DNA from 3 places in the Mesorhizobium sp. M0052 genome. Region 1 is predicted to be linked to each of the others. Evidence: predicted binding sites of a transcription regulator. Region 1 holds the regulator's gene; each other region holds the start of a gene.
The links. The regulator PhoB, encoded in region 1, activates phosphate uptake and scavenging genes when phosphate is short. The targets are predictions, from matches to a motif close to TGTCATNNANCTGTCAT.

Region 1 (10,316 bases):
TCGGTCGCATCAGGCAGATCGTCACCAATCTGGTCGGCAACGCGGTGAAGTTTACCGACGAAGGCCACGTGCTGGTCGACGTGACCGGACAAAGGGGGCCGACGGGGACAAAGCTTACCGTTTCGGTCACCGACACCGGCATCGGCATTCCGCAGCAGAAACTGAAGCTCGTCTTCGAAAAATTCAGTCAGGCCGACACCTCGTCTACCAGACGCCACGAAGGCACAGGGCTCGGGCTCGCCATCACCTCGCGGCTGGTCGAGTTGATGGGCGGCGAGATCGGTGTCGAGAGCGCCGAAGGCAAGGGCTCGACCTTCTGGTTCACCGTGACATTGCCCAGGGCCGAGGAACAGACCGGACGGCGGATCATGCCGGTCGACGTGACCGGCTCACGGGTGCTGATCGTCGACGACAATGCCGTCAACCGATCGATCCTGAGCGAGCAGATGGCGTCATGGACCTTCGATTCCTGCGCCGCCGAAAGCGGACCCGAAGGGCTGAAGGTGCTGGTCGCCGCGGCTGCCTACGGCGTGCCGGTCGACTGCGTCGTGCTCGATTATCAGATGCCGGGGATGAGCGGCGCCGAAATGGCGCGCGTCGTGCGCAGCACCGCAGGGCTGGCCGACACGCCGATCATCATGCTGACTTCGGTCGACCAGTCGCTCGCCAACACCAGCTATCGCGATCTCGGCATCGACGCCCAGCTGATCAAGCCGGCGCGTTCCTCGGTGCTTCTGGAAACGCTGGTCGCCACCATCCAGCGGCACCATCACAATATCACAGACGGCCGTGTGCTGCCGGCGGCAAGCAGCGGTTCCGGCGGCGGCAGGAACGAACCGTCGCCGGCAAAGCCGCCGCTCGCTGCCTCGGAACGCGCCCTGCTGCAACCGCCGCCGGTTCGTGCCCGCGCCCGGGCCGCCGGGGATGAACGCCGGCTCGACATCCTCGTTGCGGAGGACAATGAAGTGAACCAGATGGTGTTCACCCAGATAATCGGCGAAACCGGCTACAGTTTCGAAATCGTCGGCAACGGCCGCAAGGCGCTCGATGCCTTCGGCCGGCTTAATCCGCGCATGATCCTGATGGACGTCTCGATGCCGGAGATGAACGGGCTCGAGGCCACCGCCGCAATTCGCCGGCTGGAAGAACATACGGGTATGCATATCCCGATCGTCGGCGTCACCGCGCATGCCTTGAAGGGCGACCGTGAGCGCTGCCTGGAAGCCGGCATGGACGACTATCTGCCCAAGCCGATCAGCCCCAGGGCGCTGCTCGAAAAGGTCGAGCGCTGGGTCGGCATATCAGGCGAAGCCCAACGAGACGCTGGATAGCAACCTGCGGCGCCGGCCGGGATTCGGCCGCGCCGCAACAGCCAAGGCTATGGTGCGATCGCACCATATCAAAGCTGGCGCCCAGTCAGGACAATGGTCACAACGAAACCGCTCATTCAGTTACGGGCGGGAGCAAGCGACCGCCGACAAGAAACAGCGTCGAATCTACCCCAACGGACCTGTTTTTGGCGATGGCTCGGCCAAAATTCGCTCTGGCCACGGGCAACGCGCTCCCGTCCGGTTTTTCTTTCTCGGCATCGCGGCCTGCGATCTGCCGGGACTTGATGCCAGCACGAATCGCGCAAGCGTCTGATTCCAGCGGCAACTTCCATCCCCACAAACCGGCTTAAAGGCTGCGGCTCACGAGGCGTCTGTGCGACGTTACCGGGCTGACACGAAACTGTCATGCGACTGTAATAATCGAAGGCTATTGGCCTCAGCGGGCGCCGGTTTGAAGAGGGCGCCAAGAGACCATCTTCCGAACAGGAGCAGGCCACATGAAGAAATTCCTCGTTACGGCATCGGCCGTGGCGGTAGCGTTCGCCGCATCGTCCGGTGTCGCCGCTGCGCGTGACCAGATCCAGGTCGCCGGTTCGTCGACCGTGCTGCCTTACGCCAAGATCGTCGCCGAGCAGTTCGGCGAAACCTTCACCAACTTCAAGACCCCGGTGGTCGAGTCCGGCGGCAGCGGCGCCGGCATCAAGGAGTTCTGCAAGGGCGTCGGCGAAGACACGATCGACATCGCCAACTCCTCGCGCCCGATCAAGAAGGACGAGCTGAAGTCCTGCGCCGACGCCGGCGTCAAGGACGTCCAGGAAGTCCGCATCGGCTATGACGGCATCGTCTTTGCCACCGACATCAAGGGTCCGGACTGGGCGCTGGTTCCCGCCGACATCTACAAGGCGCTCGCCGCCAAGCTGGTCGTCGACGGCAAGCTGGTCGACAACCCGAACACCAAGTGGAACCAGGTCAATCCGAAGCTGCCCGACTGGGATATCGCCGCCTATATTCCGGGTGAGAAGCACGGCACCCGTGAAGTGTTCGAGGCCAAGCTGCTCGACGCCGGCTGCGACAAGGCCGCTTTGAAGGCTGCCGGCATCGCCGACGACAAGGAAATCGGCAAAACCTGCATCGCCATCCGCAAGGACGGCAAGGCTGTCGACATCGATGGCGACTACACCGAGACGCTGGCCCGCATCGACTCCAACAAGACCGGCGTTGGCGTGTTCGGCCTCGCCTTCTACGAGAACAATGCCGACAAGCTGAAGGTCGCTACCGTGGAAGGCATCGTGCCTTCGACGCAGACCATCGCCGATGGCACGTACCCCGTGTCGCGGCCGTTGTTCTTCTATGTCAAGAAGGCGCATCTGGGCGTCGTTCCCGGCCTCAAGGAATATGTCGAGTTCTTCCTTGATGACCAGATGATCGGCCCGGAAAGCCCGCTCGCCCAGTACGGCCTGGTTTCCGCTCCCGACGCCGAACGTCAGGGCCAGCGCGACGCCTTCGCCGCCGGAAAGACGATGTAATCAACGGACGGAGCAGGGCGCGGATGAACTCCGCGCCCTGATTTCGCCGCTTGCCGCAACGGCGGCGGCGATCTGAATTTTCCCTGGGGTGGGTTATGTCGTCCTTGCTCGTACTCGCCATAGTCATTGCCATAGGCGTGGTCGCTTTTGTGGTCGGCCGCCAGCGCGCCGCGGCGCTGGATACCGGCAAGGTCAAGCCGCATTCGCGCGCGCATTATCATGGCTGGTGGGCCTTTCTGCTCGCGGTCCTGCCTGCCGTCCTTTTGCTCGCCGTCTGGGATATCGGCTCTTCCTTCTATCTCGACCGGCATATCCATGCCGCTTTGCCCGAGCGCACCGCCGACACAAAGGTCGCCAGCGAAGCGCTCGACGCCAGCCTGGTGAAGAGCCTGGCCAAGGGCCTGCGTCGGCTCGATGGCGATACCGCACTTCCCGCTACTTTCGCCGAATTGCAGCCGCTGCTCGCCGCCAAGGGCGTGGCACTGGCCAGCGACACCCAGGACTATATGATCCCGATCGCGGTCGAGGCGAACCAGGTCCAGGACCGGCTCGGCCTGTTCGGCGCCGTGCTGACCTTCGCGCTGTCGGTCGCCGGCGCCTTCTATGCGCTGAGGCAGATCGCGCCGCGCGCCAGGGCGCGCAACAACGTCGAGAAGCTGATGCTGTGGGGGCTGCTTGCGGCCTCGACCATCGCCATCCTGACCACGGTCGGCATCGTGCTGTCGATGCTGTTCCAGACCATCACCTTCTTCGAGAGCGTGTCGCCGATGAGCTTCTTCTTCGGCACGGTGTGGGATCCGCGTTTCGCCGCCGCCGGTTCCGGCGGCAGCCAGGGTCAGTTCGGCCTGATCCCGCTTCTCGCCGGCACGCTCTACATCGCCGCCGTCGCCCTTCTGGTGGCAGTGCCGGTCGGGCTGATGTCGGCGGTCTACATGTCCGAATATGCCTCGCGCGGTGTGCGCTCGGTGGTCAAGCCGGCGTTGGAACTGCTGGCCGGCATTCCGACCATCGTCTACGGCATCTTCGCCGTTGTCACGCTCGGACCGTTCTTGCGCGACCTGTCGGCGGCACTCACCGGCGGCTCGCCCTTCATCCAGGGCCAGAGCATCTTCACCGCCGGTCTGGTGATGGGCGTCATGCTGATCCCGGTCGTGTCCTCTTTGTCCGACGACATCATCACCGCGGTGCCGCGCGCAATGCGTGACGGCTCGCTCGGCCTCGGTGCCACGCGCTCCGAGACGATCAAGCGGGTGATCCTGCCGGCGGCACTGCCCGGCATCGTCGGCGCCATCCTGTTGACGGCGTCGCGCGCCATCGGCGAGACGATGATCGTCGTGCTGGCGGCGGGCGTCGCCGCCAATCTGACGGCCAATCCGTTCGAGGCGATGACGACCATCACCGTCAAGATTGTCAACCAGCTGACCGGCGATCTCGAGTTCAACTCGCCGCAGACGCTGGTCGCCTTCGCGCTCGGCCTGACGCTGTTCGCGCTGACGCTGGTGATGAACATCGTCGCCCTCTACATCGTGCGCAAGTACCGGGAGCAGTACGAATGACCGACATCCCCCTGGACACGATGGTGGGTGCCGTCGCGCGTCCGCGCCGCGACATCGGGCTGAAGGCGCGCTATGCCGCCGAACGCCGGTTCCGCATCTATGGCGTGATTGCGATCTCGGTGGGCCTGGCGTTCCTGGCCATCATGTTGATCACCATCGTCTCGAAAGGCTACACCGCCTTCTGGCAGACGACGGTGACGCTGCCGGTCACCTTCGACGAGAAGGTGATCGACCCCTCGAACAAGCGTGCCACAGACCCGAATGTGCTGATCAAGGCGAACTATCCCAAGCTCGCCGAAAACGCGCTGGTGGCCAAGCTCGGCATCGATCCGGCCAACAAGCCGATGATGCTGAAGCTCAAGGGCTTCCTGTCGGAAGGCGCGCGGGTCCAGCTGCGCGACATCGTCTCCGCCGATCCCTCGGTGATCGGCACGACGCGCGATGTCGACATCCTGGCTGCCGCCAATCTCGACTCGGCCTTCAAGGGCCAGATCGACCTCGGCGTCGATGAAGCGCGCCGCAAGGTGTCCAACCAGCAGATCGACTGGATGAACAAACTCAAGGCCGACGGCGTGATGGCCGAGCATTTCAACACCGGCCTGTTCAGCTATGGCGCCTCCAGCCGGCCCGAGACGTCGGGCATGGGCGTGGCCATCATCGGGTCGTTCTACATGATGGTGATCGTGCTGTTGCTGGCGCTGCCGATCGGCGTCGCCGCCTCGATCTATCTCGAGGAATTCGCCAAGAAGAACCGCTTCACCGACCTGATCGAGGTCAACATCAACAATCTCGCGGCGGTGCCGTCGATCGTCTTCGGCCTGCTCGGCCTTGCCGTGTTCATCAACTTCCTAGGCATGCCGCGCTCGGCTTCCTTCGTCGGCGGCCTGGTGCTGACGCTGATGACGCTGCCGACCATCATCATCGCCACGCGCGCCGCCCTCGCCGCGGTGCCGCCGTCGATCCGCTCGGCGGCCCTAGGTCTCGGCGCCTCCAAGATGCAGATGGTGTTCCATCACATCCTGCCGCTTGCCGCCCCAGGCATCCTTACCGGCACCATCATCGGCCTGGCGCGTGCGCTCGGCGAGACAGCACCGCTGCTCTTGATCGGCATGGTCGCTTTCGTCGCCGATTATCCGACGACGCCTTTCGATCCGGCGACCGCGCTGCCGGTGCAGATCTACATGTGGGCAAACGAGGCTGAGCGCGCTTTTGTCGAGCGCATGTCCGGCGCCATCATCATCCTGCTCGTCTTCCTCATGGCCATGAACATCACCGCGATCGTGCTTCGGCGCCGGTTCGAGCGGCGCTGGTAGAAAAAAGGCAATTTGGTATGAACATCATGACCGAACAGTCCCTTGAGAATGCAGTGGGCGACAAAATGAACGCCAAGTCGAACGAAGTCATCAAGATGCGCGGCGACAAGGTCGGCGTCTTCTACGGCGAGAAGCAGGCGTTGTTCGACGTCAATCTCGACGTCCGCCAGAACCAGGTGACGGCGCTGATCGGCCCGTCCGGCTGCGGCAAGTCGACCTTTCTGCGCTGCCTCAACCGCATGAACGACACCATCGATTCGGCGCGGGTGACCGGCAAGATCACGCTCGATGAAGACGACATCTACGACAAGAACATCGATGTCGTCGAACTGCGCGCCCGCGTCGGCATGGTGTTCCAGAAACCCAACCCGTTCCCGAAGTCGATCTACGAGAACGTCGCCTACGGCCCGCGCATCCATGGGCTGGCCAAGCGCAAGTCCGACATGGACCAGATCGTCGAGCAGAGCCTGAAGAAGGCTGCGATCTGGAACGAGGTCAAGGACCGCCTGCAGGAGCCCGGCACCGGCCTGTCCGGCGGCCAGCAGCAGCGCCTGTGCATCGCGCGCGCCATCGCCGTGTCGCCGGAGGTGATCCTGATGGACGAGCCCTGCTCGGCGCTCGATCCGATCGCCACCGCCCGTGTCGAGGAGCTGATCGACGAACTGCGCCAGAACTACACGATCGTCATCGTCACCCACTCGATGCAGCAGGCGGCGCGCGTGTCGCAGCGTACAGCGATGTTCCATCTCGGCTATCTCGTCGAGGAGGGCGCCACCGACAAGATGTTCACCAACCCCGACGACAAGCGCACCCAGGACTACATTACCGGCCGCTTCGGCTGAGCCGTCCGGCGGGTGAATTTTCAGGCACGAGGACCAAGATCATGGGTGAACATACCGTCGCCTCCTTCGATGAAGAGCTCGGGCAGATCAGCAAGCTGATCCGCGACATGGGCGATCTGGCAGGCTCGATGGTCAGCGGCTCGACCAGGGCGCTGCTCAATTCGGACAATGCGCTGGCACAGCGTGTCGTTTCCGACGACGCCATCATGGATGCGCGCCAGCGCGAACTGGACGACCGCGCCATCACGCTGATCGCCAAGCGCCAGCCGATGGCCAACGATCTGCGCGCCGTGGTCGGCTCGATCCGCATGGCCGGCGACCTCGAGCGCATCGGCGATCTCGCCAAGAACATCGCCAAACGCGTCGGCACCGTGGGCTTGAGCGTCACGCCGCGCGACCTCTCGCACTCCATCGATGCCATGGCGCAGCTGGTGCTGATCCAGGTGCAAGGCGTCGTCGAGGAATATGCCGCCACCGATGCGGCAGCTCTTGCAAAACTCAGGAATGACGACGAGCGCATCGACGTCAAATACACGTCCGTGTTTCGTGAGCTCTTGACCTACATGATGGAAGACCCTCGCAACATCACCGCCTGCACGCATCTCTTGTTCTGCGCCAAGAATCTTGAGCGCATCGGCGATCATGTCACCAACATCGCCGAAAATGCGTATTATGTGCTGACCGGCCAGCAATTGCCCGCCAATCGTCCGAAGCAGGACGAGACGGCGATGGCCACGCCGGCCTGATGAGGGTGAACTGCCTATGATCGCGCCACGCATCATGGTCGTGGAGGACGAGGAGCCGCTAGGCGTGCTCCTCCGCTACAACCTCGAATCCGAAGGCTATCACGTCGAGGTGGTGACACGCGGCGACGAGGCCGAGATCCGCCTGCAGGAAAACGTGCCCGATCTCCTGGTGCTCGACTGGATGGTGCCCGCTGTTTCCGGCATCGAGCTCTGCCGGCGGCTTAGAGTGCGGCCCGAAACCGAGCGGCTGCCGATCATCATGCTGACCGCGCGCGGTGAGGAAAGCGATCGCGTGCGCGGCCTGTCCACCGGTGCCGACGACTATCTGGTCAAGCCATTCTCGACGCCGGAGTTCATGGCGCGCGTGAAGGCGCTGCTGCGCCGGGCCAAGCCGGAAGTGCTGTCCAGCGTGCTCAAGGTCGGCGACATCGTGCTCGACCGCGAGTCGCACCGTGTCTACCGCAAGAAGAGCGAGATCAGGCTCGGACCGACCGAGTTCCGGCTGCTCGAATTCATGATGCGCCATCCCGGCCGCGTGTTCTCGCGCAGCCAGCTGCTCGACAATGTCTGGGGCGAGACGATCTACATCGACGAGCGAACCGTCGACGTCCATGTCGGGCGCTTACGCAAAGCGGTCAACAACGGCCGCATGCCGGATGTCATCCGTACCATTCGCGGCGCCGGCTACGCGATCAGGGAAGACTAGGATGCTGCGCGTCGCGCCGTTGCCGGCCATTCAGGCGACATGCTTGCCGGATTTGGCCTGAATGCCCGGCGCGAAAATCTCCTGATCGACGAAGCCGAGCGCGCGCATGGCACAGCCTTCGCGGATCAGCGGCAGCTCGTTGGGCTCGGTGTCGAAGGAGATCGATTTCGAGTGCTGGCCGCCGGCGGTCTGGGCGATCGCTTCGCGCAATGCCGGCTCGATCAGGTCGAAGGCGGCGGCGCTGACGCCAACCATGGCGACAGGCGCCGGGTCGATCAGCGCAAACAGGCTGCCGAGGCCGAAGCCGAGCGCCTCACCGGCCTTGCGATAGGCTTCGCGCTCCGGGCCATCGGTTTCGCGGGCGCGCGCGGCGAGTGCGCGCATATCAGCGTCGCCGATATCGACCGGCTCGGCATCTTCGCTCATCATTTTGGCGCTGCGCCAGATGGCGTAGTTTCCGGCATAGGCCTCGACGCAGCCGCGCCGCCCGCAGCGGCAGAGCGCGCCGCCCGGACGGTGGATCATGTGGCCGAACTCGCCGCCCGAGGAATGGGTGCCGGTGAACAGTTCGCCTTTCAGCACCAGCCCCATGCCGATGCCGTGCGACAAGAGGATCGCGATGAAATTGTCGCGGTAGCGCTCGGGCTGGCGCCATTGCAGGGCCACCGCCATCATATTGCAGTCGTTCTCCATGGTGGCAGGAATGCCGAATTCCGCTTCCAACATGTCGGCGAAGGCAATGTCGGTCAGTGGCGTGATTGGCGACCACAGCATGGCCCGCGCCTGCGAATCGGTGATGCCCTGGATGCCCATGGCAATGCGGGCGATGCTCTGGACATCGAGGTCCGGGTCCGCGAGACGCCGCCCGACGATTGCTACGCATTCGCCGATCAGCTCGTCGCGCGGCATGGTCAGCGTGTCGAGCCGGCGCTGTTCTTCCGCGACCACCTGGCCGGCATAGTCGATGACGGTGACGGAGAGGAAGTTCAGCGACAGCACCACGGTCATGACCGCCGCCGCTTCCGGGTTGAGGCCAAGGCCGACCTGCGGCCGGCCGCGTTTCAGCGAGCCGGTCTCGCCAGGCTTGCCTTCAATCAGGATGCCTTCTTGAATTAGATCAGACGAGATTGCCGATATCGTCGAATGGCTGAGGCCGGTGGTCGCCGCAATCTCGGTCCGCGACGGCTGGCCGGCCCGGCGCACGGCCGAAATCACCATCGCACGGTTGCGACGGCGCAGATCGTCGTGGCGGATCCCAACCGACATTTGTTTTCCTCCCGGCCTCCTCGCGCCTCATGATAGTGAAGGCGTTCGACGGCACCAGCCAAATATTGGCAGACGCCGGCAGCCCTGTCATTGTTTATTGCGGAGCTCGAAAAAATTCGGCAACGCTATCAGAATCCATCATAATCGATGTTGACAGTGCCTTATCATTGAACCAGTATTTTTTCGAGGCTCGAAAAAATGGAGCCTCTTTGTGCAGGCCTTCGGGCCGGTTTTGTCGCGCCGTGGGCGGCGCAGGGAGGGTTATAATGAACAGATTTGCAGCCGCCATGCTGGCGGGTGTCGCCATGTCGCTGGCGCTGATGTCGGTCGCGCAGGCGAAGGACAAGGTCATCGGCGTGTCGTGGTCGAACTTCCAGGAAGAGCGCTGGAAGACCGACGAGGCGGCGATGAAAACGGCGATCGAAGCCGCCGGCGACAAGTACATTTCGGCCGACGCGCAGTCCAATCCCGGCAAGCAGCTGACCGACGTCGAAAGCCTGATCTCGCAGGGCGCCAACTCGCTGATCATCCTGGCGCAGGACGCCTCGGCCATCGGCCCGGCGGTGCAGAAGGCGCTGGACGAAGGCATTCCGGTCGTCGGCTATGACCGCCTGATCGAGAACAAGGACGTTTTTTACCTGACCTTCGACAACAAGGAAGTCGGCCGCATGCAGGCCCGCGAAGTGTTCAAGGCGAAGCCCGAAGGCAACTATGTCTTCATAAAGGGCTCTGGCTCGGATCCGAATGCCGATTTCCTGTTCTCGGGCTCGATGGAAGTGCTCAAGGAAGCCATCGACTCGGGCAAGATCAAGAATGTCGGCGAGGCCTATACCGATGGCTGGCTGCCGGCCAACGCCCAGAAGAACATGGAACAGTTCCTGACCGCCAACGACAACAAAGTCGATGCCGTGGTTGCGGCCAATGACGGCACCGCCGGCGGCGTTGTCGCCGCGCTGACGGCGCAGGGCCTTGCCGGAACGGTTCCGGTCTCGGGCCAGGACGGCGACCATGCCGCCCTGAACCGCATCGC
Region 2 (10,316 bases), on a different contig from region 1:
GCCGGATCGCGGCCCGGTGGTGGTGACGGGTGCAGCCGGCGGCGTTGGGTCGGTCGCGGTCTCGATCCTGTCCAGCCTTGGCTATCACGTCATCGCCTCGACCGGCCGCAACGCCGAAAGCTCCTATCTGATCGACCTCGGTGCCGCCGAAGTGATTTCGCGCGAGGAACTCTCCCAGCCGGCCAAGCCGCTGGCCAAGGAGCGCTGGGCCGGCGGCATCGATGCCGTCGGCAGCCACACGCTGGCCAATGTGCTGTCGATGACCGCCTATGGCGGCGCGGTCGCCGCCTGCGGCCTGGCGGGTGGCATGGATCTGCCGTCGAGCGTCGCCCCGTTCATCCTGCGCGGCGTCTCGCTGCTCGGCATCGATTCGGTGATGGCGCCCAAGGCCGTGCGCCTCGAAGCCTGGCGCCGCATCGGCAGCGATCTCGATCTGCAAAAGCTCGCCGGCCTGTCGACGACCATCGGCTTCGACGACATCATCGCCGCCGCCCACGACATCGTCGAGGGCAAGATCAGGGGGCGCATGGTCGTGGATATGTGAGGCCCCGAAGCCGCCAGAACGGGCGGCAAAAATGCATGACCGCTAAAATTCGAACGATCCGCCGCGCTTTTCCATAATCTCTATCTGGCAAGGATTTCCGCATGATCGCGGAGTCCGCCAGGAAAGAGAAGAGCCGCGCCGAAAGCATCGACGGGCCGAACCCGGCGACGCCCAAGCGGCAGCATGTTGCTGCGCCGCCGCTGGCGCCGGATTTTCCGCGCGCCACGCACGAGGGCCTGCTGTTCCTGACGGTCGTCGCCAGCGTCGTGCTGGCGGGCCTGTCTCACCTCACCGGCGCGCCGATCTTCATCACGTTCGGTCTGCTGGCGACCGGCCTTGCCGGCGTCGCCATGCACCTGCGCAACCGCCGCACCGTCCACCGCGCGACGGCCTTGCTCGACGAAACCGCCGCGCGCAGCCGCGCCGAGATCGAGACGCTGGCCGACCGCATGTGGGAGATGCAGGAGAGCGAGGAGCGTTTTCGCGGGCTGATCGATGCGCTCGGCGATCTCGTCGTCCACCGCGACCGCGACGGCCACATCGTCTATGCGAACATGGTTTTCGCCGGCCTCGTCGGAACCGATCAGCGCGACCTTGCCGGCAGGACTCTGGCCGACCTCGGCATCGATGTCGGTATCGTTCCCGACGCCGCCTTTTCCGATCATGAATGCCTGAGTTCCACCGACGTCTCCATACGTACCCCGAACGGTCCGCGCTGGTTCTCATGGATCGAACTGTCGGTGCGCGACAAGGATAGCGGCGCCGTCTCGCACCGGGCGATTGCCCGTGACATCACCGCCCGCAAGCGCGCCGAATCCTCGTTGATCACCGCGCGTGAGCGCGCCGAATATGCCAGCCAGGCCAAGTCGCGCTTCCTCGCCACCGTCAGCCATGAGATCCGCACGCCGATGAACGGCATCATGGGCATGGCCAAGCTTCTGGCTGACACCAATCTGTCGCCCGAGCAGCGCACCTATGTCGGCGCTGTCTCGACCTCGGCCAGCGCCCTTTTGGCGCTCATCGAGGATTTGCTCGACTATTCCAAGATAGAGGCCGGCCGTTTCGACCCGGAGCCGCAGCCGACATCGCTGCGCGAAATCGCCGACAACATCATCGAACTGATGGCGGCGAAAGCCTTCGCCAAGAACATCGGCCTCGGCTGTCATGTCGAGCCCGACGTGCCACAGATGATCATGGCCGATCCCGGCAGGGTCAGGCAGGTGCTGCTCAACCTGATCGGCAATGCGATCAAGTTCACCGACACCGGCGGCGTGCTGGTTTCGGTTGCACGGGCCCGCACCGAGACCAGCGACCGCATCTGCTTCACCGTCGCCGACACCGGCCCTGGCCTGCGCGAAGAGGATATGGAGCGCATCTTCGAGGAGTTCGAACAGTCCGACGGCACCTCGACCCGCACCCATGGCGGCGCCGGCCTCGGTCTGGCCATATCGAGGCGCCTGGTCGCCGCCATGGGCGGTGCCATTTCGGTGTCGAGCCGGCTTGGCGAGGGATCGGAATTCGTCTTCGAGATCCCGGCCGCAGGAGCAACCGAGGCACCGCAGAACCGGCAGAACATCCTGGCCGGCCGGCGCGCCGTGATCGTGTCGAAGAACGCCGTCGAGGCCGACGCCATCGCCCGCACCATCCGCGCCCATGGCGGCGCCGTCGACGTCGCCGCAACCGCTTCCCAGGCGACGCCCTTCGCCGAACATTGCGATGTGCTGTTGATCGACGCGGCCCTGGAGGACGGCGACGGCAGACTGCTCAAGCGCCTGCGCCAGAGTGGCTTTGCCGATTGCGAGGCGATCACGCTGATCGCGCCGACCGACCGCGGCATGCTTGGCGAATTCCGCGCCAGCGGCTACGCCACCTTCCTGGCAAGGCCGGTGCGCGGCGAAACGCTGCTGCGCGTGCTGTTGACCAATCACGCCCCTGCCTTGCCCCAGCCCAAGCCGGAAAAGAGCGGCGTGTCCGCCCTTCGTGTCCATGGCGGGCGCCGGCAAGGCTTGTCGGTGCTGATCGCCGAAGACAACGACATCAACGCCATGCTTGCCCGCGCCACGCTTTTGAAGGCGGGACATCGCGTGAAAGTGGTCGGCAATGGCAAGGCCGCGGTCGAGGCGGTGACCGAAGCCGGGCTGAAAAACCGCTTCGATGTGGTGCTGATGGATCTGCACATGCCGGTCATGGACGGGCTGGACGCGATCGCCGCCATCCGCCGCCACGAGGAGGAAATGGCTGTGCCGCCGGTTCCGATCATGGTGCTTTCGGCCGACAGCCAGGAAAAGACCCGCCACACCGTGCTCGCCCATGGCGCCAGCGGCTTTGTCACCAAGCCGCTCGATCCCGACGCGCTGGTCCATGCCGTCGAGGGCCAGGTGGCCGCCTGAATTCATGTCGCTCGAAAATGGCCCCGGTTTTGAGAAGACGACATGCACAAAACAAAGACTTGAAGCGCGTCGCGTGAATCGTCCCAGCGCGACGCGCTTCAAGGTGACGCTGGCGCAATCCTCGCGTCACGTAGGTAGCCGAATGAGGGTTTTCGCCAGCCGACGAAGTATTGCCCGTCGCGCCGTATCACGGTACTGTCACAATCCTGTTGCACCTACACCGTATCCCCGTGCCAAGAGGGATGGCTCGAAGGAGAATCACTCGTGCATACAGTTATGCCGGAATGTGACACTCGGCCCAGCGCAGGCGGCGCTTTGCTCGCCGCGCGGAACGCCGATGCCGTCGCAACAGGCGCACCGCTGGGCCGTATCGGCAATCTCGAAGTGCGGCTTGCCCGCAATGAGGCCGAGATCGCCGCCGCGCAGGAAGTGCGCTACCGGGTGTTTTATGACGAGCTTGGCGCCAGGAAGGACCTGTTCCAGGCGCAGGACCGGCGCGACGCCGACCGCTTCGACCCGCTGTGCGACCATCTGCTGGTGCTTGACACCTCGATCTCCGGCCCCGAGCATCGCCGCATCGTCGGCACTTACCGCCTGCTGCGGCAAGAGATTGCGGCGACCGCCGGCGGCTTCTATTCCGAAGGCGAGTTCGAACTGACCAAGCTGATCGCCCGCCATCCCGGCCAGCGCTTCCTTGAGCTCGGCCGCTCCTGCGTGCTGCCGGAATACCGCTCGAAGCGCACCATTGAGGCGCTGTGGCAAGGCATCTGGGCCTACATCAACCACTATGAGATCGGCGTGATGACCGGTTGTGCCTCGTTCCCTGGCACGGTGCCGGCTGCGCATGCCGAGGCGCTCACCTACCTTGCCCATCACTGCCGGACCAACTCCGCCTGGGATGTGCGGGCGGTCTCCGGCCGCTATTGCTCGATGGATCTGATGCCGATCGAGGCGGTCAACGCCAAGGCGGCGATCGCGGCCATGCCGCCGCTGGTCAAGGGCTATCTGCGCGTCGGCGCCCGCATCGGCGACGGCTGCGTCATCGACCGTGAGTTCTCCACCGTCGATGTGTTCGTGGTGATGCCGGTCAAGGAAATCGGCGCCCGCTACGTCAACTATTATGGCGGGGAAGCGCAGCGCTTTGCGGCGTGAGGCAGTAGGCAGTAGGCAGTAGGCAGTAGGCAGTAGTGAAGGCTGCCGCGAATTGCTGACTATTCCCTATTCCCTATTCCCTATTCCCTATTCCCTCTCCCTACGGAATATCCTCCGGTCGCCGTCCCGGGCGGCTCTTGTAGGACGGAAAGGTCCAGCCGAATTTCAGCGCGCCGCCGCGCACCAGGAAAGCCGCGACGAAGCCGGCAATATCCGAGGCGAGCGGCGGCAGGCCGGCAAGATCGCCAAGTGTGTAGAGGCCGGCGCCCGCGAGTGCGGCGGTGACGTAGATTTCGGGCCTGAGCAGCACCGATGGCTCGCCGGCCAGCAGATCGCGCAGGATGCCGCCAAATGTGGCGGTCAACACGCCCATAACAACGGAGACGACCGGCGAGCCGGTGATGGCCAGCCCCTTGGCCGCGCCCATTACGGAAAAGGCCGCCAATCCGATGGCGTCGAGCCAGAGCAGCCATTTCCAGCGGGATTCGACGCGGTGGGCGATGAAGAAGACCAGCACCGCAACCGCCGCGCAAACCAGCACATAGCCGGAGTTGGCGACCCAAAAGACGGGCAGGTTGAGGATGACGTCGCGAAGCGTGCCGCCGCCAATGCCGGTGACGCTGGCCAGAAACAGGAGGCCGATAATGTCGAGCTGCTTGCGCGAAGCCGCCAACGCCCCGGTCGCGGCAAAGACGGCGACGCCGGCATAGTCGAGGAGGTCGATGGGTGTCAGGGACATGAGGTAGTAGGGATTGGGAATTAGGGAAAGTATGAATAACACGAAGCCGCGCGATTGATACGCCTGCCTATTCCCTATTCCCTATTCCCTATTCCCTATTCCCTATTCCCTATTCCCTATTCCCTACTGCCTACCCTACTCACGCATCCTTCTCGGCCTGCTCGTTCACCGGCCCCGGCTCGACCGGCGCTTCGGTGGCCGCGATCTTGGGGCCGCCCTTGGCGACCCCGACCATGGCCGGCCGCAGCACGCGCTCGCCGATCGAATAGCCCGGCTGCACGACCTGGACGACGGTGTTGGCCGGCACATCGGGATTGGGCACTTCGAACATCGCCTGGTGGAAATTCGGGTCGAACTTCTCACCTTCCGGTTCGAGCTTCTTCACCCCATGCCGTTCCAGCGTCGACAGCATGGCGCGCTCGGTGATCTCGACGCCGTCGATCAGCGCCTTGAAGCCGGCATCTCCGGCCGCTTTCGCCTCGGCGGGGATAGCATCGAGCGCGCGGCGCAGATTGTCCGACACCGACAGCATGTCGCGGGCGAAATTGGCCACCGCATAGGCGCGCGCATCATGCACGTCGCGGGCGGTGCGGCGGCGCAGATTCTCCATCTCGGCTGCGACGCGCAGCGCGCGGTCCTTCAGCTCCTCGTTTTCCTTCAGCAACCGCACCAGCGCTTCATAGTCGCCGTCGATGCCGCCTTGCGTGCGCTCGGCCTCGGCCGTTTCGATATCCTCGGGCGCGCGTTCGTCTTTTGTCTGGTCGCTCATCGCCATTTCCCGTCATTCGAATGGTTTGGATTTGCGCCCGATATCGAGGTTTGGCGGCCAAAAATCAAGGGGCAAGCCCAGGAGGACGCCCCACAGCAGGCAATGTTGCGGGCAGCCCGTCGGACTTGGTGTGGGGCGCAAGGACGTTCAAAATTAATTCAAACTTTACCGTAACGGCAGCCTTTGCTTGCCAATACCCCGCTATGGGGAACCATTCAAAGCTTGGAGGAGTTTTGAAACCGACACAGGATTTGAGACAATGGACCGCAATACTGGCAACAGAAGCGAAGAGCTCGCCGCCGACATCAGGCGCCAGTTCGGCACCGAGGCGACGACGCGCTTCTTGCGCACCTTGCCGGCCTTCCGCACCGAGGCCGACATTCCCGCCCGTTTCCGGGACCTGCTCGACCGGCTGGACGGCATAGAAGCCAGCATGGCCGGCGGCCAACGCCGTCAATAGCGATGCTATCGCGCGACAATTACGCGCAGTAATTTTGCGTGAGCTTTTCCTTGCGGCAGCGGGACGCCCCGCCTATGCTTCCTGATGAACATGATTTCCCCCGAGACGGCCGCCAACAGCAAGCGCGCCTGGTTGAAGATCCTGGCGCGCTACAAGAAGCCCGACCGGCGACGCAGCACTCTTGAACTCGCCATCACCCTTATTCCTTTCGTTACGCTGTGGGCGCTGTCTTCGGCAGCCTATTCCTATGGCCACTGGTGGGGCTTGATCCTGATCCTTCCCGCCGCTGGTTTTCTGGTGCGGATCTTCATGATCCAGCACGATTGCGGCCACGGCTCCTTCTTCGCCAACCGCACTGCCGACGACTGGATCGGCCGCGCGCTCGGCGTGCTGACGCTGACCCCTTACGATTGCTGGCGGCGCGCGCACGCCACCCATCACGCCAGCGCCGGCAATCTTGACGAGCGCGGCATGGGCGATATCAGGACGTTGACGGTTGCTGAATACCGGCAGCTGTCTTGGCGGGGACGCCTTGCCTATCGTCTCTACCGCCATCCCCTGGTGATGTTCGGCCTTGGCCCGATCTGGCTGTTCATCTTCGAGCAGAGGCTGCCGGTCGGCATGATGCGCGGCGGCCTGACGCCCTGGGTGTCGTCGATGACCACCAATCTCGGCATCGCGGTCGCGGCAGCGCTGCTTATCTGGCTGGTCGGCCCCGGCGCTTTCCTGATCGTCCATTTGCCGATCGTGATCCTGGCCGGATCGGCCGGAATCTGGCTGTTCTACGTCCAGCACCAGTTCGAGGAGACGGAATGGGCGAAGGACGAAGAGTGGGAATTCCAGCGTGCCGCCCTGCACGGCTCGTCCTATTATGATTTGCCGCCGGTGCTGAACTGGTTCACCGGCAATATCGGCGTCCATCACGTGCACCATCTCTCGGCCAAGGTGCCGGGTTACCGGCTGCAGGAAGTGCTGCGCGACTATCCCGAACTGCGCGGCATCGGCCGCGTCACGCTTCTCGACAGCCTGCGCTGCGTCAAGCTGGCGTTGTGGGACGAGAACCGCCGCAAGCTGATCTCGTTTCGCGAAGCGCGGGCCTTGGCCTGAAAGCATTCCAGCAAAGTGTGATGCGGTTTTCCCGGGAAAAGCGCGCAGCGCTTTCCCTCGGGATCGCATAAAACAAGAAATAAACCGCCGCACCAAAGGCGCGGCTGCATCTCCCAGAAGATCTGCTCAGGTGGCCTTGCGCTCCTCGCGCATCAGGACCTTGCAGCCCTGATCACGTCAGCCGCCTTTTCGGCGATCATGATGGTCGCTGCATTGGTGTTGCCGCCGATCAGCGCGCCTTCCTCCCTGGCGGATACTTCCGTCCGGACAGCCAAGAGATCATAGTCTTTGTAAAGACAGGCGAAATTATCGCTGCGTCAGCTGTTGCGAACGCGCCGCCAGGAGTATTTCGGCCCCTTCGGCTCCGACGCTTCGGTCGGCTGATAGTAAAGGCCCAGCCCGCCTGTGCGGCCTTCTTCGAGGCGCTTCAGCAGAACCGGGTTGGAGATTTCGAACTCGTCGAAGCCGAGGCGCAGCATATGCGGCAGCTGGTCGACGAGCACCTGGCCAGTGGCGCGGACCGCGCCCTCGAAATGGTAGCGGCTGCGCAGCAATTCGCCCTTGGAAAACGAGCGGCCGTCGCTGAAGGCCGGGAAGGCCAGCGCCACCAGCGACAGCTGGTCGAGCAGATCCACAATCTTTTCCAGCTGGTCGCCGGGCTGCAGCGCGACGCCAAGCCGCTCCTTGGCCGAGCGCCGCACTTCGGCATCGAGGCCGAGAAATGCCTGCAACGGCAGGATGAAGCGGCCATTGCCCGCCAGTGCATCCGCACTTTCGGCATGTGTCCACTCGTCTTCGCGAAAACCCGTCCGGGTCCAGAGGCGGGTCTCCGCTGTCGTCGGTTCAGTCATCGAAAATTCCTAAAAGCCCCAAAATCGAAGTCCGCGAAAGCCGGTCCACACGAAACCGGCGGCCTCCGGGCGGAAGCCGCCGTTGCAGGCCAGCCTCACCTGAATATCACCATAGCTTAAAGGGATGCGTCGGTCAGCGACACTTCCAGTCCCGACAGATGGATGCCGCACTCGGTCTTGGCATGACCGGCCCAGCGTCCGCTGCGCGCATCTTCGCCCGGCTGCACCGGCTGCGTGCATGGGAAGCAGCCGATCGACAGATAGCCGTACGCAACCAGCGGATTTTCGCGCAGCGCATGCGCGCGCATGTAGTCGGCCTGATCGGATGTCGTCCAGTGCGCCAGCGGATTGATGCGTACGCGCGGGCCGACCGCCTCGAACACCGGCAGCGCGGCTCGCGTCGCCGCCTGGAAGCGCTTGCGGCCGGTCAGCCAGGCCCGGAAGGGGGCGACGCCGCGCGCCAGCGGCTCGACCTTGCGCACGTCGCAGCAGGCATCGGTGTTGCTCTGGTGCAGATTGCCGGTCGGATCGACCCGTTCGAGCGCTGCGTCTTCGGGCTTGATCACCCTGATGTTGGTCAGCCCGAAATCGGCGACCAGCGCATCGCGATAGCCCAGCGTCTCTTCGAAATGCTTGCCGGTGTCCAGGAAGATGACCGGCAGCGTGCGGTCGACCTTGGCGATCATATGCAGCAGGACGGCGGAATCCGCGCCGAAGGACGACACGGCGGCGATCTCGTCATGAAACAATTCGCTCGCCGCGCGTTCGATGATGTCGAGCGGGCTCAGATGTCCATACAGCGCGTCGAAGCCCGCCGCTTTGGCGGCGATGCTGTCGTCGACGTCGAGGATGCGGTCAAGCGGCCTTGGTTTCGCCAGCATAGAGCGCCTCCTTGAACGGCGCGGGACCGACACGGCGGTAGGCGTCGATAAAACGTTCACTGGGACCGAGCCGAAGGCCGAGATAGGTGTCGACGATCTGCTCGATGGCGTCCGTGATCTCTTCCGAAGAGAAGCCGCGGCCGATGATTTCGCCAACCGAGGTGTTCTCGTCGGCCGATCCGCCAAGCGTCACCTGGTAGAGTTCGGAGCCTTTCTTCTCGACGCCGAGGATACCGATATGGCCGACATGGTGATGGCCGCAGGCATTGATGCAGCCGGAAATCTTGAGCTTCAATTCGCCGATCTCGCGCTGCCGCTCGAGCGAGGCGAAGCGAAGCGAAATCTCCTGCGCGATCGGGATCGAGCGCGCCGTCGCCAGCGCGCAATAGTCGAGGCCAGGGCACGCGATAATATCGCTGATCAGGTTGGAATTGGCCGTCGCGAGGCCAATGTCGACCAAAGCGTCGTAGACCGCTTTCAAATCGGCGCGCGCCACATGCGGCAGGATCAGGTTCTGCTCATGGCTGACGCGCAGTTCGTCGAACGCGTATTTCTCGGCGATGTCGGCGACCGCTTCCATCTGGCTGTCGGTGGCATCGCCCGGCACCTCGCCGATGCCTTTCAGCGAGATCGTCACCGCGGCATAGTCGGGATGGCGATGCGTCACGACATTCTGGTCGAGCCAGTCCGAGAAGCTTTTGGAATCGAGCCGCGCCAGCTTGATCGCCGCGTCGCCTTCCGGCCGGGCGGTCAGTGCCGGCGGCGCGAAATAGGCGTCGATGGCACGGATGTCGGCTTCCGGCAGCTTCAGCTCGGCGTCCTTCAGCTCCTGCCATTCGGCCTCGACCTGGCGGGTGATTTCCTCGACGCCGGTCTCGTGGACGAGGATCTTGATGCGCGCCTTGTACTTGTTGTCGCGGCGGCCATAGAGGTTGTACACGCGCAGGATCGCGGTGCAGTAGGACAGCAGGTCGGCTTCCGGCAGGAAGTCGCGGATCTTGCGCGCCACCATCGGCGTGCGGCCCTGGCCGCCACCGACATAGACGGCAAAGCCGAGCTCGCCGGCGGCGTCCTTCTTCAGATGCAGACCGATATCATGCGTCTGGATGGCGGCGCGGTCGCGCTCGGCCCCGGTCACCGCGATCTTGAACTTGCGCGGCAGGAACGAGAATTCCGGATGCACAGACGACCATTGCCGCAGGATCTCGGCATAGGGGCGCGGATCAGCGACCTCGTCGGCGGCGGCGCCGGCAAAATGATCGGCGGTGACGTTGCGGATGCAATTGCCGCTGGTCTGGATGGCATGCATCTCGACGCTGGCGAGATCGGCCAGGATCGCCGGAATGTCGGACAGCGCCGGCCAGTTGAACTGGATGTTCTGGCGCGTGGTGAAATGGCCGTAGCCCTTGTCGTATTTGCGCGC
Region 3 (10,316 bases), on a different contig from region 1:
TGGAATACCAGCGAAGCGTTGGTGCCGCCGAAGCCGAAGGAGTTGGACAGCGCCACGTCGACCTGGCGATGCCGTGGCGTGTTCGGAACAAGATCGATCGCGGTTTCGCGTTCCGGGTTGTCAAGATTGATGGTAGCTGGCGCGATGTTGTCTCTGATAGCGAGGATCGAAAAGATCGCCTCGGCGGCACCCGCGGCACCCAAGAGATGGCCGATCGACGACTTGGTCGACGACATCGAGATTTTCGAGGCGGCGTTGCCGACCAGCCGCTCGACGGCGCCGAGTTCGATCGTGTCGGCCATGGTCGAGGTGCCGTGCGCGTTGATGTAGTCGACGTCGGCGGGCGTCAGCTTGGCCCGGTTCAGCGCCGCCGTCATGCAGCGGAAGGCGCCGTCGCCGTCTTCGGCCGGTGCGGTGATGTGATAGGCATCGCCGGTCAGGCCGTAGCCGGTGACCTCGGCATAGATCTTGGCGCCGCGCGCCTTGGCGTGTTCGAGTTCTTCCAGCACCACGACGCCGGCGCCCTCGCCCATGACGAAGCCGTCACGGTCGCGGTCATAGGGACGCGAGGCCTTCTCAGGCGTGTCGTTGCGGTCGGTGGACAGTGCCCGGCAAGCAGCGAAGCCGGCAAGCGATAGTCTGGTCACCGGCGATTCCGCGCCGCCGGCCAGCATCACGTCGGCATCGCCGAAGATGATCAGCCGGGCGGCATCGCCAATGGCGTGCGCGCCGGTCGAGCAGGCGGTGACGACGGCGTGGTTGGGGCCTTTCAGCCCATGCCGGATCGATACCTGGCCAGATACCAGGTTGATAATGTTGCCGGGAATGAAGAATGGACTGATACGGCGCGGTCCGCGCTCTTTCAGGATGATAGCGTTCTCGGCGATGCCCTCGAGGCCGCCAATGCCGGAGCCGATCATGACGCCGGTGGCGCAGCGCTCGGCTTCGGTGCTGGGCTCCCAGCCGGAATCCTTCAGCGCTTCGTCGGCGGCCGCAATCCCGTAAAGGATGAAGTCGCCGATCTTGCGCAGTTCCTTGGGCTCGAGCACGGCTTCGGGATTGAGCGTGCCGTTGGTGCCGTCACCGCGAGGAATGACGTGGGCGATCTTGCAGGCAAGATCTTCCACTTCGAACTCGGTGACGCGCTTGGCGGCGCTGCGGCCGGTCAGAAGTTCCTTCCAGCTGTGCTCGAAGCCCATGCCGAACGGCGAAACCAGGCCAAGGCCCGTGACGACGACACGCCTCATCGCAGGTCCTCCCCGGTGATGACTGCGGATAGTGTCAGGCCGAAGCCTTGTCGATGTACTTCACGGCATCGCCGACGGTCAGGATGGTCTCGGCCGCATCGTCCGGAATCTCGACGCCGAACTCTTCTTCGAACGCCATGACGAGTTCGACCGTGTCGAGGCTGTCCGCGCCCAGATCATCGATGAAGCTCGCCTGCTCGGTCACCTTGTCGGCATCGACGCCAAGATGTTCGATGACGATCTTCTTGACGCGCTCTGCGGTGTCACTCATTTGGGGCATCCTCGTCTTTTGTTTGTCTGTCTTCGTTAGCGGGCAGAATGCCGCTAATCAAGCTGAAAGATGGTCCTGCCGGAAACGCAACGATGCCGGACCGGTTTTTGCCCGAACCGCCGGGTTGCGGGCCGCATTACACGAAAAATGGCCGAGGTCCAAGGCGAAATGGTCTCTTTTCACAAGCCGGCCATGTCTTCTTATCACCCGACAATATCCCGTCAGATCATGGCCATGCCGCCGTTGACATGGATGGTCTGGCCGGTGACGTAGGCTGCCTCGTTGGAGGCGAGATAGGCGACGGCCGACGCCACTTCAACACTCGTGCCCATGCGGCGCGTCGGGATCGCGGCCATTACCGCGTCTTTCTGCTTGTCGTTGAGCTTGTCGGTCATGGCCGATTCGATAAAGCCCGGGGCGACGCAGTTGACAGTGATGTTGCGGGTGGCGATCTCCTGCGCCAGCGACTTGGAAAAGCCGATCATGCCGGCCTTGGAGGCGCAATAATTGGTCTGGCCAGGATTGCCGGTGACGCCCACCACCGAGGTGATGTTGATGATGCGGCCATGGCGGCGGCGCATCATCGGATGGGTCAGCTCGCGGGTCAGCCGGAACACGGCGGTGAGGTTCACCTCCAGCACGCTGTCCCAATCCGCGTCCGCCATGCGCACGAACAGGCCGTCCTTGGTGATGCCGGCATTGTTGACCAGTATGTCGACGCCTTCGAGTTCGGCTTCGGCCTTCTGGCCAAGCGCCTTGACCTCGTCACGGTCGGCAAGATTGGCCGGGAACAGCTTTACCCGGTCGCCGAGTTCGCCGGCCAGGGTCTCCAGTTTCTCGATGCGGGTGCCGTGCAGGCCGACAATGGCGCCTTGCGCATGCAGCACCCGGACAATCGCCTCGCCAATGCCGCCCGATGCGCCGGTGACGAGCGCCTTGCGGCCGGTCAGTTCGAACATTTTCGTCTCCTGATCTTAAGAGAACACCCTTCCCACGGGAGAGGTTGAATCGCCAGTGGATTATGCAAGCGCGGCCAGCGCCGCCTCGACTTCGGCCGGCGTGCCGACGGCCGATGTGGTGATGTCGCGGCTGATCCGCCGCGCCAGGCCGGAAAGCACCTTGCCGGCGCCGATCTCAAAGAGCGTGGCGACGCCATTGGCGCCGAACCACTCCACCGTTTCGCGCCAGCGCACGCGGCCGGTGATCTGCTCGACCAGGCGGCGCGCGATCTCGTCGGGGTCGCGGGTCGGGGCTACAGTGACGTTGGAGACGACGGGCACGACCGGTGCATTCTTGGTCACGCCCGCCAGCGCCTCGCGCATGACATCGGCCGCCGGCGCCATCAGCGCCGAATGGAAGGGTGCGGAGACCTGCAGCATCAGCGCCCGCTTGGCGCCCTTTTCGGTGCACAGTTTCGCGGCGAGTTCCACCGCCGCCCTGGCGCCGGAGATCACCAGCTGGCCGCCGCCATTGTCGTTGGCGATCTGGCAGACCTGGCCGGATCCCGTTGCGGCCTCGGTGCAAGCGGCTTCGACGTCGGGCTGTTCCAGTCCGATGATCGCCGCCATGGCGCCCTCGCCGGCCGGCACCGCCGCCTGCATGGCGTTGCCGCGGATGCGCAGCAGCCGGGCAGCATCGGCGACCGAAACGAAACCGGCCGCGGCAAGGGCGGAATATTCGCCGAGCGAATGACCGGCAACGTAGGCAACCTTGTCCTTCAGCGAAAAGCCGCGCGCTTCCAGCGAGCGGATTCCCGCCAGCGAGACCGCCATCAGCGCCGGCTGGGCATTGGCAGTCAGGGTCAGCGCCTCTTCCGGGCCTTCCCAGATCAGTTTCGACAGCTTTTCGCCCAACGCATCATCGACTTCCTCGAACACCCTGCGTGCCTCGGGGAAGGCGTCGGCGAGGTCCTTGCCCATGCCGACAGCCTGACTGCCCTGTCCCGGAAAGGTGAATGCGACGGCCATTTGGGCGCTCTCCAGCGGCTGATTTTTCCTGCCTGTGACGCAAGGCGGACCGTCAAGTCAAGCCCGGAGGCGGCATTTCCGCGCTCGCTTGAACCGGAGCTGACCTCGAGTCCCTGTTCCCAAAGGCTTTTTGCCGATCACACCTGATGAAAACCGCTCACGAATCGTTTGCTGGCTCTTCTTATTTTCGCCACAGGCGCTAGCTTTTGCATGACAGTTCTATGACAGAACGGTGGCGCGAGTGGAAATGCGCGTTGCTTGGGCCGGGGGAAGAGACGTGGCTAGGATCAGGAAGGGCGCGGCCGTACCCGCGCCACAGTTCTTGGAAGACGATCCGTCCACCGGCTACCTGCCGGGGCGCAGATGGCCGGTCATCCGCTACGGTCTGGTCACGCTGCTTGCCTCCGCCATCCTGGTGTTCGCCATCGAATGGATCGTGCGCGGCGACTTCTTCGGCACAGTCGACTTCTTCCTGCAGCCATTCAAGCCGGGCTGGACCACCATCATTGTCTTTGCATTGGTGCTGATGGGACTGGACGCCGTGCTTGGCCGCAGTCACCAGAGCCTGATGATCGTGGCGCCGCTGACGCTGGCGCTGGCCTTTGTCGGGCATCAGAAGTCGCATTATCTCGGCGATCCGCTCTACCCAACCGATTTTCTTTATTCGCGCCAGATCATGGCACTGATGCCGCTCCTGGTGCGCGAGCGGCCCTGGACGGCGCTCGCCATGGCGGTCGGCATCGTCGCCGGCCTGTCGCTGCTGATCTATGGCTGGCGGTTGTGGCGCCGCAAGGTTCCGATCCTCAGCCGCAAAGGGCGGCTGGCGCGGCTGACGCTGGCAGTGCCGCTGCTCGCCTTCTTCGTCTCGATCATGGACTACGCCACCTTCTCGTGGACCCGCGACCGGCTGCAGATCATCCCGATCATGTGGGACCAGAAGGAGAACTACGCCTCCAACGGGTTTGCGCTGGCCTTCGCGCTCAACGTGCCGATGGCGCATGTCTCGGCGCCGGCGGGCTATTCCGACAAGGCGATCGACGCGATCGACAGGCCTGATGTGACGGCCTCGGTACCGGATGAGAAACCCGACATCATCGTGGTGATGAGCGAATCTTTCTGGGATCCGACCAAGCTGCCCGGCGTCACAATCACGCCTGACCCGATCCCCAATGTGCGGGCGCTGCGTTCCGGCTACATGTTCTCGCCGGAATTCGGCGGCATGACCGCCAACATCGAATTCGAGGCGCTGACCGGCTTTTCCAATGCCTTCCTGCCGGCGGGCTCGATCCCCTATCAGCAATATGTGCGCACGCCGACGCCGTCGCTGGCGACCTTCCTGAAAAGCGAGGGATACCGGGCGCGCGCCATCCATCCGGGCACCAACTGGTTCTGGAACAGGGGCGCCGTCTATGCCGATTTCGGCTTCGACGATTTCCGCTCGGAAGAGACGCTGCCGCCACTGGAAAAGCGCGGGCCGCTGGCTTCCGATGCCTCGATGACCGACGAGATCATCGCAGAGGCCGACGCCAGCGAGCGGCCGGTGTTCTTTTTCGCCGTCAGCCTGCAGAACCACGGTCCCTACGAGCCGTACCGCTATTACAATCCGACCCACAAGGTCGCGGCACCGATCAGCACATGGGCGCGGGAATCGCTGCTCAGCTACGCCGAAGGCTCCGCCGATGCCGACCGTGGCCTCGAACGATTGATCGAATGGGCGAAGAAGCGCGAGCGGCCGACGGTCATCGCCTTCTTCGGCGACCATCTGCCGCCGCTCGGCCCCGTCTATGTCGAAACCGGTTACCTGAAAGACAATGTCGCGCCGCGCAAGGAACCGACGCCGGAGGCGGCACTGGAGCATCATCAGACGCCGCTGGTCATCTGGTCTAACCGCACCGGTCCGGCGCAGGATATGGGCGCGGTGAGCCCGGCCTTCCTGCCCTACCATATCCTTACCACGGCCGGGATCACGCACCCCTACTATACCGGCTTCTTAGGCGCGCTGCGCGAACGCTATCGCGTCGTGGATCGCAATCTGCTTTTGACACCGTCAGGTGAGGCCACGGCGGACTGGGCGCGGCAGAAGGACATCGATCCGGCGATCAACGATTTCCGCCTGCTGCAATACGATATGATGTTCGGCAAGCGTAAGGCGGCTCCGGACTTCTTCCCCGAAACGATCAACGGTCGTACCCCGCATACGAGTTGATGCCTGGTCTTTCCAACCCTGCGACGCCAGGACGCTGTCCGGAGCATGCGTTACCCTTGCCTTCCAGCCAAATTGCTATATAGACGCCCGCAATCTGCCGGTCCTTGCTGGGGGCTGAACGGAGGGCCGGAGGTTTTATCCAAAACCTTCGTGTGAAGCCAGAAGCGCTTCCGCCTCCCGTGTCTCCGCTCTCGACCGTCTCGAAATGCTCCTTTCTTCCTCGCCCCCTCGGGACCAGCGGGTCAGAGAAGTTGCAGAGGCTTTTGCCGCGAGGATCCGGGAGAGAAACGAAGAAAGGCACTGAACCACTATGGCTCTATACGAACATGTGTTCCTTGCCCGGCAGGACCTCTCGCAGCAGCAGGTCGATGCGCTTGTCGAACAGTACAAGGGCGTCATCTCCGCAAATGGCGGGTCCGTCGGCCGGGTCGAGAACTGGGGACTGAAGTCCCTCACCTACCGGGTCAACAAGAACCGGAAGGCTTACTACACGCTTATGGACCTCAACTGCCCGCCGGCAGCGCTCAACGAGATGGAGCGCCAGATGGGCCTGTCCGAGGACGTGCTGCGTTTCCTGACCGTCAAGGTCGAGGCGCATGAGGAAGGCCCGTCGGCCATGATGCAGAAGCGCGAAGAGCGCTCGGAACGCGGCGGCTTCGGCGACCGCGACCGTGGTGATCGTGGTCCGCGCTCGTTCGGCGACCGTGATCGCGGCGACCGTGGCGATCGTCCGCCGCGCTCATTTGGCGATGCCGGTGGTGATCGTGGTCCGCGCCGTCCGCGCGAAGGCGTTGAAGGAGGTGCAGAATAATGGTCGACATCAATCAGATCCCGACCCGGCGCCCGTTCCATCGCCGCCGCAAGACCTGCCCGTTCTCCGGCGCCAACGCGCCCAAGATCGACTACAAGGACGTGCGTCTTCTGCAGCGCTACATTTCCGAGCGTGGCAAGATCGTGCCGTCGCGCATCACCGCCGTCAGCCAGAAGAAGCAGCGCGAACTCGCCAAGGCGATCAAGCGCGCCCGCTTCCTCGGCCTGCTGCCCTACGTGGTTCGCTAAGACTTTCGGGCGGGCGGTTCGCCGCCCGCTTCCTTCTCCCACGGCGACGGGCGCCGCAGGGGTAATTTGATGATGCATGTCGTTGTCCCAAAACCGGGACCACTTTTGGCGACATGCATTGAAATCCCGAGTTGAGCTGAAAAGCCTCTAACTGCCGCGACAGGCAGGACAGCGATACCGGCGCCAAGGCGCTCAGAGCTTCCTGACCTGTTCCATTCAATTCGGCGCCGATCCCGCGGTCGGTGCCAGACGAAGGAACAAGACCATGCAAGTGATTCTTCTCGAACGCGTTTCCCGCCTCGGCCAGATGGGCGATACCGTCAAGGTCAAGGACGGCTTTGCCCGCAACTTCCTCTTGCCGCAGGGCAAGGCGCTGCGCGCCAACGAAGCCAATAAGAAGAAGTTCGAAGGACAGCGCGCGCAGCTCGAAGCCCGCAACCTCGAGCGCAAATCGGAAGCCAGCCAGGTTGCCGAAAAGCTCGACGGGAAGAGCTTCATCGCCGTACGTTCGGCCGGCGAGACAGGCCAGCTCTACGGTTCGGTGTCGACCCGCGACATCGCCGACCTGCTGACCGCCGAAGGGTTCTCGGTCAACCGCAACCAGATCCAGCTCAACCAGCCGATCAAGACTATCGGCGTCACCAATGTGGCGATTGCGCTGCATCCGGAAGTCGAGGTCACCATCAGCCTCAACATCGCCCGCACGGCCGACGAAGCCGAGCGCCAGGCCAAGGGCGAGACGCTGACCACCGCCGAAGCCATCTATGGCGATGACATCAACGACAACGCACGGCCGGAGAACTTCTTCGACCCGAACACCGAGTTCGAAGGCGGCGAAGAAGACAACGCCTGATCCCGCACGGGGCCTGATCGGGAAGCGAGGGGAGCAGCGCTCCAATCACTTCCTCGTCATCCAGCCTTTCTGGACCAATGCCCGGGCCTCTCGCCCGGGCATTTTTGTGCCAAATGGAACTTTTCGAACCCCTATATATTGTTGCAGAATTGGTCCGCCAGGCTGACCGTGAGGGGACATTTGGTGATGAATATTCTGTTGAAACGCGTTCTCGACCGCTTGGTGCGTACGGGCAATCTGAAAGTCACCGGGCCGAAGGGCTCGACAGTGGTTTTCGGCGACGGCAGCGGCGAGCCGGTTCATATGCACATCAAGACCGCGCATGCCGAGCGCGCCATTACCTTCGATCCGATGCTGGCCGTGCCGGAAGCCTATATGGACGGCGAACTCGACATCATCGAGGGCGGCGTACTGGGTATGATGCGCATCGCCTTCCAGAACATGGGCAGCGGCGGTATCGACGCCACCTGGTCGAAGGCCATCGAGGGTCTGCGCCACGCCTTTCGCCGCCTGCAGCAGATCAACACCGCATCACGGGCGCGCCGCAACGTGCAGCGCCACTATGATTTGTCGGGTGACCTCTACCGGCTCTTCCTCGACGACGACATGCAGTATTCCTGCGCCTATTTCGAACAGCCGGACATGACGCTCGACGAGGCGCAGATGGCCAAGAAACGCCATATCGCAGCCAAGCTCAGGCTGAAGGCCGGCCAGACCGTGCTCGATATCGGCTCCGGCTGGGGTGGACTCGGCCTCTATCTCGCCAAGGCTTTCGATGTCGACGTGCAAGGCGTGACGCTGTCGACCGAGCAGCACGGCGTCGCCACCGACCGGGCGCATGCGCAAGGCTTGCAGGACCGCGTGCATTTCGACCTCAAGGACTACCGCGAACTCAACGAACGCTTCGACCGCATCGTCTCGGTCGGCATGTTCGAGCATGTCGGCGTCAACCACTTCCGCACCTTCTTCGACAAGTCGGCGACGCTGTTGAAGCCCGACGGCGTCATGCTCTTGCACACGATCGGCCGCTCCGGCGTGCCGTGGGCGACCAGCGCCTTTATCCGCAAGTACATTTTTCCGGGCGGCTACATTCCCTCGCTGTCGGAGGTGATGCCGGCGATCGAGAAGTCGGGGCTTGTGGTCACCGACATCGAGATTCTGCGGCTGCACTATGCCGATACGCTGAAGCATTGGGGCCAGCGCTTTGCCGCCAACCGCGACAAGGCCAAAGCCATCTACGACGAGCGCTTCTGCAGGATGTGGGAGTTCTATCTGGCGGCTTCGGAAGCCGCCTTCCGCTGGCAGGATCTGGTGATCTTCCAGATCCAGATCGCCAAGAAGAACGACACGCTGCCGATGACGCGCGACTACATGGCCAAATGTGAAAAGGCGCTCGAAATGCGCGAAATGGGGCATCGTCAGGAGGCGGCGGCCGCCGAGCCTGCTGTCGCCAGGTCTGTGCCTGCCAGGTCCGTTGCTGTCAGGTCCGTTGCGGCCAAGCCAGCGCGCCGTCGCAAGGTGGCGGATCGCGAATAACGCCTCGATTGCGATTGCCGCTTGCCATTGACGGCTCTGACACTGAAAAAGGTCTCGTTCTCGCGAGACCTTTTTTAATGACCTGCCTGCCCACCATCGCCACCACCCTTGTCGAGTTCGCCGGCGCCTCGGTGCTCGCGGCACGCGGAGCCTGAGCGTGGAACTCCCCGCCTCGCTGCGACAAGGCGTCGAGCGCCTGCTCGAAACGATACCGCTGGCGGTGCTGCGCCAGGCGGCGAAGACGCTGTCTGACCGCTACCGCGCCGAATTGCGCGACGGGCGCCTGCACATGGCCGAAGAGATGGCGGTAAAAGCCTATCTGGCGACGCGGCTGCCGGCGACCTACGCGGCGGTACGGGCCGGTCTCGACGAACTCGCCTATGCGCGGCCCGATTTCCAGCCAACGAGCTTGCTCGATGTCGGCGCCGGTCCTGGCACGGTGCTTTGGGCCACTACAGACCTGTGGCCCGACCTCGAAGAGGCGGTTCTGGTTGAAGCAAGCGCCGCGGTGCGCAAGGTTGGCCAGTCGCTCGCCCTTGATACCATCGCCACCAGAATGGACTGGCGCGCCGGCGACGTGACCATCGACCTTGCCGATCTTAAGCCTGCCGACCTCGTCACCTGCGCCTATGTGCTGGACGAGATCGCGCCGGCATCGCTGCCGAAGCTTGTCGGCCGGCTCTGGCATTTGACCGGCGACACACTGCTGATCGTCGAGCCCGGCACACCGGCCGGCTGGCAGCGCATCCTGGCAGTGCGCAGGCAATTGCTGGAGGCCGGGGCGCATGTGCTGGCGCCTTGTCCGCATGAGGCGCCCTGCCCACTTGAGCCGCCCGACTGGTGCCATTTTTCGCGCCGCGTCGCCCGCTCGCGCCTGCATCGCCTGGCCAAAGACGCCGACGTGCCGTGGGAGGACGAGAAATTCATCTACGTCGTGGCGTCGCGGCAACCCGCGCCTGTACGTCAGCCGCGCGTGATTGCGCCGCCGAAATCGGGCTCCGGCAAGGTGCTGCTCAAACTGTGCCAGCCGGATGGCGGCGTCGGCGAGACACTTTTCACCAAGCGCGAAGGCGAGCTGTTCAAGGCAGCGCGGCGGCTGGACTGGGGTGATACATTGGACGGAAGAAGCTGATAATCACCGAGATTGTTCTTGCTTTGTTCCAACGACTCGGATAAA

Region 2: the regulator PhoB is predicted to act here: its motif matches at 3,131-3,147, upstream of olsB (l-ornithine N(alpha)-acyltransferase).
Region 3: the regulator PhoB is predicted to act here: its motif matches at 3,696-3,712, upstream of NKJ77_RS09880 (LTA synthase family protein).

What each region holds. Positions count from the first base shown of each region.
Region 1 covers NZ_JAMYUS010000025.1:84,663-94,978, forward strand. The annotation lists gene NKJ77_RS27270 (PAS domain-containing hybrid sensor histidine kinase/response regulator) at 1-1,331, shown strand, start outside; gene NKJ77_RS27275 (substrate-binding domain-containing protein) at 1,829-2,857, shown strand; gene pstC (phosphate ABC transporter permease subunit PstC) at 2,953-4,413, shown strand; gene pstA (phosphate ABC transporter permease PstA) at 4,410-5,726, shown strand; gene pstB (phosphate ABC transporter ATP-binding protein PstB) at 5,744-6,568, shown strand; gene phoU (phosphate signaling complex protein PhoU) at 6,610-7,314, shown strand; gene phoB (phosphate regulon transcriptional regulator PhoB) at 7,331-8,020, shown strand; gene NKJ77_RS27305 (ROK family protein) at 8,051-9,286, opposite strand; gene xylF (D-xylose ABC transporter substrate-binding protein) at 9,553-10,316, shown strand, end outside.
Region 2 covers NZ_JAMYUS010000001.1:344,285-354,600, reverse strand. The annotation lists gene acuI (acrylyl-CoA reductase (NADPH)) at 1-544, shown strand, start outside; gene NKJ77_RS01715 (response regulator) at 646-2,934, shown strand; gene olsB (l-ornithine N(alpha)-acyltransferase) at 3,211-4,086, shown strand; gene NKJ77_RS01705 (trimeric intracellular cation channel family protein) at 4,187-4,819, opposite strand; gene grpE (nucleotide exchange factor GrpE) at 4,965-5,594, opposite strand; gene NKJ77_RS01695 (hypothetical protein) at 5,854-6,054, shown strand; gene NKJ77_RS01690 (fatty acid desaturase) at 6,139-7,161, shown strand; gene NKJ77_RS01685 (hypothetical protein) at 7,314-7,436, opposite strand; gene NKJ77_RS01680 (DUF934 domain-containing protein) at 7,479-8,012, opposite strand; gene NKJ77_RS01675 (phosphoadenylyl-sulfate reductase) at 8,129-8,893, opposite strand; gene NKJ77_RS01670 (nitrite/sulfite reductase) at 8,868-10,316, opposite strand, start outside.
Region 3 covers NZ_JAMYUS010000006.1:129,266-139,581, forward strand. The annotation lists gene fabF (beta-ketoacyl-ACP synthase II) at 1-1,247, opposite strand, end outside; gene NKJ77_RS09865 (acyl carrier protein) at 1,282-1,518, opposite strand; gene fabG (3-oxoacyl-[acyl-carrier-protein] reductase) at 1,740-2,477, opposite strand; gene fabD (ACP S-malonyltransferase) at 2,538-3,485, opposite strand; gene NKJ77_RS09880 (LTA synthase family protein) at 3,733-5,691, shown strand; gene rpsF (30S ribosomal protein S6) at 6,002-6,502, shown strand; gene rpsR (30S ribosomal protein S18) at 6,502-6,750, shown strand; gene rplI (50S ribosomal protein L9) at 7,016-7,603, shown strand; gene NKJ77_RS09900 (cyclopropane fatty acid synthase) at 7,790-9,139, shown strand; gene NKJ77_RS09905 (small ribosomal subunit Rsm22 family protein) at 9,297-10,271, shown strand.